One region of the Geobacillus sp. Sah69 genome, then DNA from elsewhere that is predicted to be linked to it. Evidence: riboswitches for the same ligand, from Rfam matches in the RefSeq annotation. Region 1 holds a riboswitch; each other region holds the start of a gene.

Evidence for each region. Region 1 has a riboswitch for cobalamin ahead of AP057_RS08165 (ferredoxin). Riboswitches for the same ligand answer to the same signal wherever they lie in the genome.
Region 2: another riboswitch for cobalamin. It lies ahead of AP057_RS03205 (ribonucleoside-diphosphate reductase subunit alpha); the one in region 1 lies ahead of AP057_RS08165 (ferredoxin).
Region 3: another riboswitch for cobalamin. It lies ahead of AP057_RS11380 (ABC transporter substrate-binding protein); the one in region 1 lies ahead of AP057_RS08165 (ferredoxin).

Annotation. Positions count from the first base shown of each region.
Region 1 is NZ_LLKS01000032.1:337,290-340,565, reverse strand. Features, by position in the region: gene AP057_RS08180 (glycerophosphodiester phosphodiesterase family protein) at 1-603, opposite strand, end outside; tRNA gene AP057_RS08175 (tRNA-Gln) at 779-850, shown strand; gene rraA (ribonuclease E activity regulator RraA) at 1,088-1,573, shown strand; cobalamin riboswitch at 1,634-1,828, shown strand; gene AP057_RS08165 (ferredoxin) at 2,013-2,411, shown strand; gene AP057_RS08160 (energy-coupling factor ABC transporter permease) at 2,439-3,155, shown strand; gene AP057_RS08155 (energy-coupling factor ABC transporter substrate-binding protein) at 3,160-3,276, shown strand, end outside.
Region 2 is NZ_LLKS01000019.1:265,809-269,084, reverse strand. Features, by position in the region: gene AP057_RS03205 (ribonucleoside-diphosphate reductase subunit alpha) at 1-1,296, opposite strand, end outside; cobalamin riboswitch at 1,426-1,621, opposite strand; gene asnB (asparagine synthase (glutamine-hydrolyzing)) at 1,824-3,276, opposite strand, start outside.
Region 3 is NZ_LLKS01000045.1:63-3,338, forward strand. Features, by position in the region: partial or broken gene AP057_RS11370 (RNA-guided endonuclease TnpB family protein) at 1-190, shown strand, start outside; gene AP057_RS11375 (PH domain-containing protein) at 590-1,204, shown strand; cobalamin riboswitch at 1,543-1,742, shown strand; gene AP057_RS11380 (ABC transporter substrate-binding protein) at 1,881-2,840, shown strand; gene AP057_RS11385 (iron ABC transporter permease) at 2,827-3,276, shown strand, end outside.

The DNA.
Region 1 (3,276 bases):
CGGGACGCCGCGCGGGATGAGCGGGCGGAGCGCCTGCAAACTTTCTGGATGGAACGATTGAAACATGACGCTTCCGCGCTGGAGAACGCCGTGTTTTTGCAATAGGCGGGCGACCGCCCGTTCGATGCCGGGCTGTTTCGTTTCGACGTACAACGGAACGTTTACACGTTCCGCTTTCAGCATCCGAACCACCTCATCAAGCGTCGGAACGCATTCGCCGGCAAAGCGTGGATCGAACCACGATCCGGCATCCAATTTTTTGAGCTCACGCAATGAAAAATCGCTGACCCGCCATGGCGACCGGTGTGGGTAAACCGTTTCGACATTTGTCGTCCGGGCGAGCGTCGCATCATGCAGGGCAACGAGCTTCCCGTCTTTCGTTGCGCGCACATCGACTTCGATATAATCGGCATTCATGCGGGCGGCGAGGCGGTAGGATGAGAGCGTATGCTCCGGCGCGTGTCCGGACGCGCCGCGGTGGGCGATGACGGCGGTTTTCGGCTGGCTGGGTGGCTGCCAGGCAGCCGCGGCCGCTAAGACGATCGGCAGCGATAACAAAAACAATGCGCAAAGATAGATGCGAAAAACCGTGATCCGGCGCATAGACATCTCTTCCCTTCCAGTATCATATCAGGAAAACAAGTATTAGGGGAATACGGGGTGATATAGTGGGGAAAGGGTGCTTGTACCGATAGTGTCGCACATCAAGCAAAAGAATATTCAGGTTGATGCATAACGTGCACCATCATGTCGCATACTGTAAACGACAACAAAACGTTGGGCTATAGCCAAGCGGTAAGGCAACGGACTTTGACTCCGTGATGCGCTGGTTCGAATCCAGCTAGCCCAGCTGAATCGCCGGACGGGGCTCGTTCGTCCCGGCGGCCAAAACGGCTTCCGCCATGTTGTGCGGGGCCGTTTTTTCGTTCGCCGGAAAGCGGGGACGAGAACATCTTTTTATCGTTTTCAGCGGCCCCGCAAGGACACGCATCCGATGCCCGAGCAGAAGCAGCGCCGCAAAAAAATGTGGTGTCGGCAGGATTTTGACGAATGGTGGCGAATGAAAAAAACGAAAGGGGAGAGGATCATGAAAACAGCTGATTTATGCGATCAATGTTTAGATGAGTTGCAAGTGTGCGAACTTTCGTTTCAATCGTACGGCGGAAAACGGATGTTTTCCGGGCCGATCGCGACGGTCGACGTGTTTGAGGACAACGTCCTTGTCCGTGAAGCGCTCGAGACGGTGCTGCCGGGGACGGTGCTCGTGGTCGATGGAAAAGGCTCGCGCCGCGTGGCGCTATTAGGCGACCGGTTGGCGCAAATCGCCTGCGACCGGGGGCTTGCCGGCGTCATCATCCACGGCTGCATTCGCGATTCGGCGGAAATCGGCCGCATGCCGCTTGGGGTCATGGCGATCGGCACGTGCCCAGTGAAAAGCAAAAAAGAAGGAAAAGGCGCCCGCGACGTTGTGCTCGAGTTCGGCGGCGTCCGCTGGGAGCCGGGCGCATACGTGTACGCCGATGCCGACGGCGTTGTCGTCGCCCGCGAAGATTGGTCGGCAAAAAACGGTTGACGGCAACGCATTGGTTGTACTACGATGAAAACAGATGCTTGTTCCATGACAGCGCATATATGGCGGTAAGACAAACAAGGTGCCTAAGCCTGCTCTAGGGTTTGGGTGAAAAGGGAAGCCCGGTGAAAATCCGGCACGGTGCCCGCCACTGTGATGGGGAGCTTTGCGGCAACAAGTCACTGAAGGATGCTTCGGGAAGACGCCGTCAAGCGATGATCCTAAGTCAGGAGACCTGCCTTGTTTGGATCGGACGGATGCCTACGGGACTATAGGCAGACGTGCGGGAGAATGATGGCTGCATTGGGCCTGTTTGGGCCGTTTACGGCTTTCGTATACATTTTTCTGCACCTCTGCTGTAGAGGTGCTTTTTCTTTTGCCGAAAACCTGCCCGTCTGTCTGCGTCTAAATTCTATCATTCTAGCCAAAAAGGGGGGATTCGGTGGCGACATGGGATTTGCGGGGAATGAAGCATCATGTGCTCATTTGCAACGGAGGGACGTGCCTCCGCCATGGCGGGGATGATGTGACAACGGCGGTGCGCGAGGAGATCGCCCGTCTCGGGCTTGACGACGCTGTCCATACAACAAGGACGCGCTGCAACGGACGATGCCAAGACGCGTGCGTGATGATCGTCTATCCGCAAGGCGTCTGGTATCGACAGATAACGCCGGAGCGGGCGAAGGAGGTTGTGCGCGCTCATTTGGGTGAGGGGGTTCCGATGCGGGAGTGGGCGACGTATGAATACGAAGGCGAATTGGTGTTGACGCCAGCCGGCGAACGGGAGGCGCCAAGCGGAAAACGGAAAACGGAACATGCTGCGAAAGGAGTGAAGGGATAAATGAAGAGAGCGGTTCGATGGAGCAAAATGGCGGCTTTGTTCGTTTCCTATTTTTTGTTGACGAATGAAAATGAAGCGTATGCCATGCACATTATGGAAGGATTTTTGCCTGTCAAATGGGCGCTGTTTTGGTGGCTGTTGTTTTTGCCGTTCTTTGTGTTCGGATTGCGGCGGCTTGTGCATACGCTGAAGCAGCACCCCGAACATAAGCTTCTGATGGCGTTAGCTGGCGCGTTTACATTTGTATTGTCGGCGTTGAAAATTCCATCCGTCACCGGCAGCAGCTCGCATCCGACCGGGATCGGCTTCGGCTCGGTTTTGTTTGGACCATGGGTGATGGTGGTGATCGGCACAGTCGTTCTTCTCTTTCAAGCGCTGCTTCTTGCCCACGGAGGAGTGACGACGCTTGGGGCCAATGCGATGTCGATGGCGATCGTCGGCCCGTTCGTCGCGTACGGAGTGTATCAACTGTGCCGAAAAGGGGCGGTATCCAATCGAGCGGCTTTGTTTCTTGCCGCTTGTTTGTCTGATTTGGCTACATATGTCATGACGTCCCTGCAGCTTGCCCTGGCGTTTCCGTCTCCTGATGGGGGAGTCACCGCCTCGTTTTTGAAATTCGCCGGCATTTTTGCCATTACTCAAGTGCCGTTGGCGGTGACGGAAGGCATCATAACGGTAATCGTCTGGAACTGGCTTTCCTCCTATCAAGCTTCTCCGCTGTTCCAAAAGGAAAAGGAGGCGTAATGCGATGAAGAAAAATGGCTTGCTCGTGTTGCTGGCTGCTTTGCTTGTCATCATTCCTCTTTGGTGGGCGCGCGGATCGGAATTCGGTGGAACGGACGATCAGGCGGAAAAAGCCATTCAA
Region 2 (3,276 bases), on a different contig from region 1:
GTAAAACATAAACGGCGTCCCCGACTCGAGCTGGCTGCGCATAATGCTTTTCATCACGTCGATCGCCGGCACTTTTTCTTTCGACAGCCTTGGTTCGTTGACGCATTGCCAATATTTCTCGCGGAAACTCCCGCGCCCTTTTTCCTCATCATAAAAATCTTCCAAGCTAAACCCCATCACCTTCCGCACTTCATGCGGATCAAACAAGTACCAGTCGCCGCGCTGTTCGACTTGCTCCATGAACAAATCAGGGATGCACACGCCGGTGAACAAATCATGCGTCCGCAGCCGTTCGTCGCCGTTGTTGAGCCGCGCATCGAGAAACGCAAAAATGTCTTTATGCCATACATCTAAATAGACGGAAATGGCTCCTTTTCGCTGTCCCAACTGATCGACGCTCACCGCTGTATTGTTCAACTGCTTCATCCACGGGATGACGCCGGAGGAGACCCCTTTGAATCCTTTGATGTCGCTGCCGCGCGACCGGATTTTGCCTAAATAGACGCCGATGCCGCCGCCCGATTTCGACAAATTGGCGATGTCGGTGTTGCTGTCATAAATTCCTTGCAAGCTGTCATCGACCGTATCGACAAAGCAGCTCGACAGCTGGCCGTACGACTTCCCAGCGTTGGCAAGCGTCGGCGTCGCCACGGTCATGTATAAGTTGCTTAACGCCCAATACGCTTCCTTCACGAGCGCAAGGCGCCGCTTTTGCGGTTCATTCGCCATGAGCGTCATGGCAATGACCAAAAACCGCTCCTGCGGCAATTCATACAACCGCCGCTCATAATCGCGCGCCAAATACCGGTCCGCGAGCGTGCGCAGCCCAATGTACGTAAACAGCTTGTCCTTCTCCGGATCAAGAAACGCACCGATGGCGTCGACTTCTTCTTTCGTATAACGTTCAAGCAAGAACGGACTGTACACCCCTTGTTCCGTCAGCGCAACAAGCAGCGAGTAGAAATCGCCATACCGCTCGCGTTCATCGTACCCGCGCTGCCGCGCCGCTTCACGGTACAATTGCCGCAAATACAGCCGGGCGCACACAAACGTCCAGTCCGGCTCCTCTTCATCAATGTAAGAAAGTCCTTCCAAAATAGCCGTTTGGTGCAGCTGTTCTACCGTGACGGACTCCTTTCGGCTAAGAAGCTGCCAAACACGCTCGACGTATTCATCAAGCGACAGACGGCCGAATCCAGCGGCGGCTTGCCCAATCAGCGACACAAACTCTTCACGTGAAAACGAAACCGACTTCCCTTGATCATCGAGGATGACCGTTTTCGTCAATGTGGTCATTCGTTTCTTCTCTCCTTCCATAAAAAAATCCGCTCGGGCAGGCGAGCGGATGAAACGACAGACGAAAAAAGGCAGACGAACCCTTTGTTCTTTTCCCCTATCGTTTCATCTTCTCACACCCCGAAGAACATGAAACGTTCCAAGCAAGGCAGGTCTCCTGACTCGTGCATCGTCCTACTTTGGGGCCTTCCCAGCGGCGCGCCGAACAGCTCTTGCCGCCAGTGGCCATCCCATTTCGTCCGCACATACAGTTGCGGGGGCAGTTCCGGATTCGCACCGGATTCCCTATTAAGTCCTGATGGACACCGTTGCTTGGCAGAACAATATGTAGTTGTAAAAAAAGACCTCAAAACCAATATATAGTAGTTTAGCATCCTGATGGAACAAGCATATACCAAAACCGGGAAAATTGCAAGAGCGGGAGAAAGCAAATTTTCTCTTTCGCTTCGCCAAAGGCAAGGAAACTGTCCGCACCATCGAAAAAGGCGTTCTAGGTGTCGCCCTTAGAACGCCCTGTCGTTTCCCTGCTACGCCTCCAAAACAGACGCTGGCCGCTCCTCGCTTTGTGCGGATGAAGCAAAATCGTACTTCTTTTCCACATACACTTGATGCCAAACCATAAACGCCAACACCGTCCACAGCTTGCGGCTGTGGTCCGCCTTGTGGCGGGCATGTTCATCCAGCAGCCGATAGAGCACGTCCTTATGGAACAGATGATCAGTTTCGCTTTCGTTGATGAGCTGTCTCGCCCAGTCATACATTTCGTTTTTCAGCCAGTGGCGAATCGGCACGGGGAACCCTAATTTTTTCCTGTTTAACACATGATCCGGCACGATGCCTTCGGCGGCTTTACGTAAAATATATTTCGTCGTACCGTTGGCTATCTTCATATCAGGGGCGATTTGCCTAGCAACCTCAAATACCTTTTTGTCTAAAAAGGGAACGCGCAGCTCAAGCGAATGGGCCATCGTCATTTTGTCCGCTTTGACTAAAATATCGCCCCTTAGCCATGTATGAAGATCAATATACTGCATCCGGTTGACGGGCGGGTCATGAAGCGTTTCGCGGTAAAACGGAGCCGTCACCGCCGTATATTCGCACCCTCCTCGGTACGTTTTGAGCAGCGCCGCTTTTTCCTTTTCGCTATAGATTTTGGCATTGCCGACATACCGCTCTTCAAGCGGCGTCGTGCCGCGCTCCAAAAAGCTTTTTCCTTTCATTCCGTCCGGAAGCAGCTTCGCGATCATCCGCAACACCGCTTTTACGATGTTTGGCATACGCACAAACAGCCGCAGCGACTCTGGTTCGCGGTAAATGTTGTAACCGCCGAACAGCTCGTCCGCCCCTTCGCCAGAAAGCACAACCGTGACATGCTTTCTCGCCTCACGAGCGACAAAATAAAGCGGCACCGCCGCAGGATCGGCAAGCGGATCGTCCATATGCCACATAATTTTCGGCAGCTCTTCCATATACTCCTGCGGTGAGATGACATAGCTAATGTTGTCTACCCCAAGCTTCTCTGCCGTTTCTTTTGCGACATCGATTTCACTGAACCCTTCCCGCTCAAATCCGACGGAAAAGGTCTTCAGGTGCGGATGGAATTGTTTCGCGATGGCGACGATGAACGATGAATCAATGCCTCCCGACAAAAACGCACCGACCGGCACATCGCTGCGCATATGGACGTTGACCGAATCAAACAGCGCATCGCGGATTTTCTTTACAAGCTCCTCTTCCGATTGGCGAATGGGGTCGAAGGATGCCTTCCAATAACGATGAATCGTGAGCGGTTTTCCGACTTGTTTCTTGAGATAATGCCCCGGCTCCAGCTTGTAAATGCCGGCCGACATCGTCAGCGGCTCAGGGACATATTGGAATGTTAAATAATGCTGCAGGGAATCGCCGTTTAGCGACTCCTGTCCCAGAGCGAGCAAGATGCTTTTCTTTTCCGAAGCGAAAAACGTGCAGTCTCCTTGCTCC
Region 3 (3,276 bases), on a different contig from region 1:
CAATCCAAAAGAATATAAGTTCAGCGGCAAACGTATTAAGCGCGGCTTGTATCGAACAAAGTCTGGCAAACTAATGAATGCTGATGTCAATGGCGCATTAAACATCTTAAAGAAAAGTAAAGCTGTAGACCTGAGTGTCTTATGCTCTAGCGGCGAAGTGGACACGCCTCAAAGAATAAGGATTGCTTGAAGCAGTCAAACTTCTTTGGAAGCCTCCACTTCAAATTTTCGCTAGAAAATTAAGTGGGGGTAGTTCACCATCATCGGTTATGTGTGGGTCAATCTTGACCCGCTCAGCAAAAAGCTCGGATTGATTTGGATCGCGATTGGACTCGTTTACCTGATCTTTTTGCGGCTCACGAACAAAGACTCTCGTCTAAGCGGGGAACTGTAGTCGCTTGTAAGGCCTGACGCCGTCATAAAAGGCGTTGGGTCTTTGATTTTTAGAGGCGATGAAACGTTTTTCCGATCTCGACGTATTACATAGATGAAAGGTATGAGATTACGGCGCCTTGTTAAGGCAAAACGCCGTTCATCCGCCAATAGGCGGGCGCCGATAAAACGTGGAAGGAGCCGGAGGAACATGAGCATGTTTGGAAAAGTCGCCGCCGATGTGCTTGGGTTAAGCGACATCGGTGCGGTCATTCAGCCGAAAGACTATGACAAAGTCGATGCCGATGATTATGTGATGCACGAGGATGGGGAGAAAATCTATTTTCTTATCAAATCAAAATCGGATGAGTATTGCTTCACCAACCGCGCGCTCATTCATTTGGACGGCACGAGCGCCGCGAGCAAAAAACGGACGCTGCGCCGCTACGATTACTACAAGCATCCGATTTCCGACGTATCGCTCGAAACGGCCGGGACGGTCGATTTGGATGCGGAAATTAAATTTAAAATTGGACCGCATTCCTACTCCATTGATGTGCATAAAAAGCATATTGAGGAACTGAAAGATTTGTATAAATCGCTGTTGGCGATCGCGGAGATTTGCCATGAAAACGAAACGAAGTTCCACTATGCGGAGCGGAGTTTGGAACTGGCGGCCAAGGTGTTGGCCAACATGCGCGGTGACGGCGCCAATGTGTCGGCGGATTTTCAAGCCGTGAATGAATACGCTTTTCGCTGGCTGACGGAAGCGAAAAAGAACTATACGGTGAAGGATTTCGGCTTTGTGTTTGACAAATATATTCAACAGTGACGAGATGAAGGTTGTATCGGGGAAAGACGCCGTGCCAGAGGTGAGGCGTCTTTCCTAATTTTTTTAGCGACATATGGAAAAGGAACGTTTCTCCGCAGCCGGAAGAAACTCAAAAGATGAGGTTTGTGGGAATCGATGAATAGGCAACATGGCGGCATTTGACATCACGGAGCTCGATGCAACGGCGCATGCGGCGTTCCGTACAAAACACGGACACTGGAGCCGAGCTGCCTGACCGCAAAAGTGATCGATGACCGCCTGCCGCCAGCCCACTGTAAAATTCACAGTTGTCAAATGCCAGGCCTTGCTTTAATATAAAAATGTCCATATCCGACAAATTCATCAACTCGCAGCAAGGCGCCGAAAAGGCTTAATAGGGAATCCGGTGGGAATCCGGAGCTGTCCCCGCAACTGTCAATGCGGACGAAATGAAATCGCCACTGTACGGACAGATGGCTTGCGCTGTTTTCCGTACGGGAAGGCTTCAGAGTAGGATGAAGCATGAGCCAGTAGACCTGCCTTGCTTGCCGCAGTTTCCGAATCTTCGGGGGGTGAGACGTGGAAACAGTCGTACAGGGCATTGTTGTGCCCATTGGCGGTCTGTTTCGTGCTCATTCCCCGTTCGGACGGAATGGGCTTTTTTGTTGTACATACATCATCGAAGGGGGAATGACGGATGAAACGTTGGACATGGCCGGCGGTGGTGGCGGTGTTCTTCCTTTTGGCCGCCGTGCTGGTCGGCTGCAGCAGTGGAGCCAATAGCAACGCCCAGCCTGCGAAAAAAGAAGAACCGAAAACGGAACAAGCGGCGTTTCCGGTGACGGTGAAAGACGGGCTTGGCGAGGATGTCACGATCAAAGCGGAACCGAAAAAAATCGTCTCGCTCATCCCGAGCAATACGGAAATCGCCTATGCGTTGGGGTTGGGCGATAAGATCGTCGGCGTCAGCGATTTTGACAATTATCCGGAAGACGTCAAAACGAAAACGAAAATCGGCGGCATGGAATTCAACGTCGAGAAAATCATTTCGCTCAAACCGGATCTCGTCTTGGCCCACGCGTCAAGCGCCCATAACTCGCGCGATGGCCTCAAGCAATTGAAAGACGCCGGCATTACCGTGCTTGTCGTCAATGACGCGAAGTCGTTCGACGATGTATATGCGTCCATCGACTTGATCGGCAAAGCGACCGGGACGTCGGACAAAGCGAAGCAAGTGATTGATGAGATGAAAGAGAAGCTTGCGAAAATCAAAGAAAAAGCGAAACAAATCCCGGCGGACAAACAGGCCAATGTCTGGATTGAAGTGTCGCCGCCGCCGCAAATTTATACGGCCGGCAAAGGGACGTTTATGGATGAGATGCTTCAAGTGATTTCGGCGAAAAACGTCGCCGGCAGCTTGGAAGGCTGGCCGATGGTGACGGAAGAAAAAGCCGTGGCCTATAAGCCGGATGTCATCATCACGACATACGGCGGAGCGAAGCAAGTGTTGGCGCGCGCCGCTTGGAAAGACGTGCCGGCGGTGAAAAACAAGCGGGTGTATGACGTCAACACCGACTTAGTAAGCCGACCGGGTCCGCGCCTTGTCGAAGGGGTCGAGGAACTTGCCAAAGCCATTTACCCGGATGTGTTCAAGTAAAATGTGGATGTATATATTGGCCGTCACCGCGGCCGTGTTATCGCTTCTCGTAGGGGTATCGACAGGATCGCTGTCGATTCCCTTTTCTTCTATTGTCCGCATTTTGGCGGCTGAATGGTTCGGAGCGGCGCTGCCTCGCCACATTCCGGCTGATTGGGTGCCGATCGTGATGGCGATCCGCTTGCCGCGCGTCGTGCTTGCGTTTTTGGTCGGGGCGTCATTGGCGCTGGCCGGGGCCGCGTTTCAAGGGCTGTTAAAAAATGCGCTCGCCGATCCGTACACGCTCGGTGTCTCGTCCGGCGCGTCGGTCGGGGCGGTGCTCGTCATCTTTCTCGGCTGGCAATGGCCGTTCTTTGGCACGTTCACGCTGCCGGTCGTGAGCATCTTGTTTGGCATGGCGACGCTTGCCGCCGTTTTGGCGTTCACTCGCGCTGTG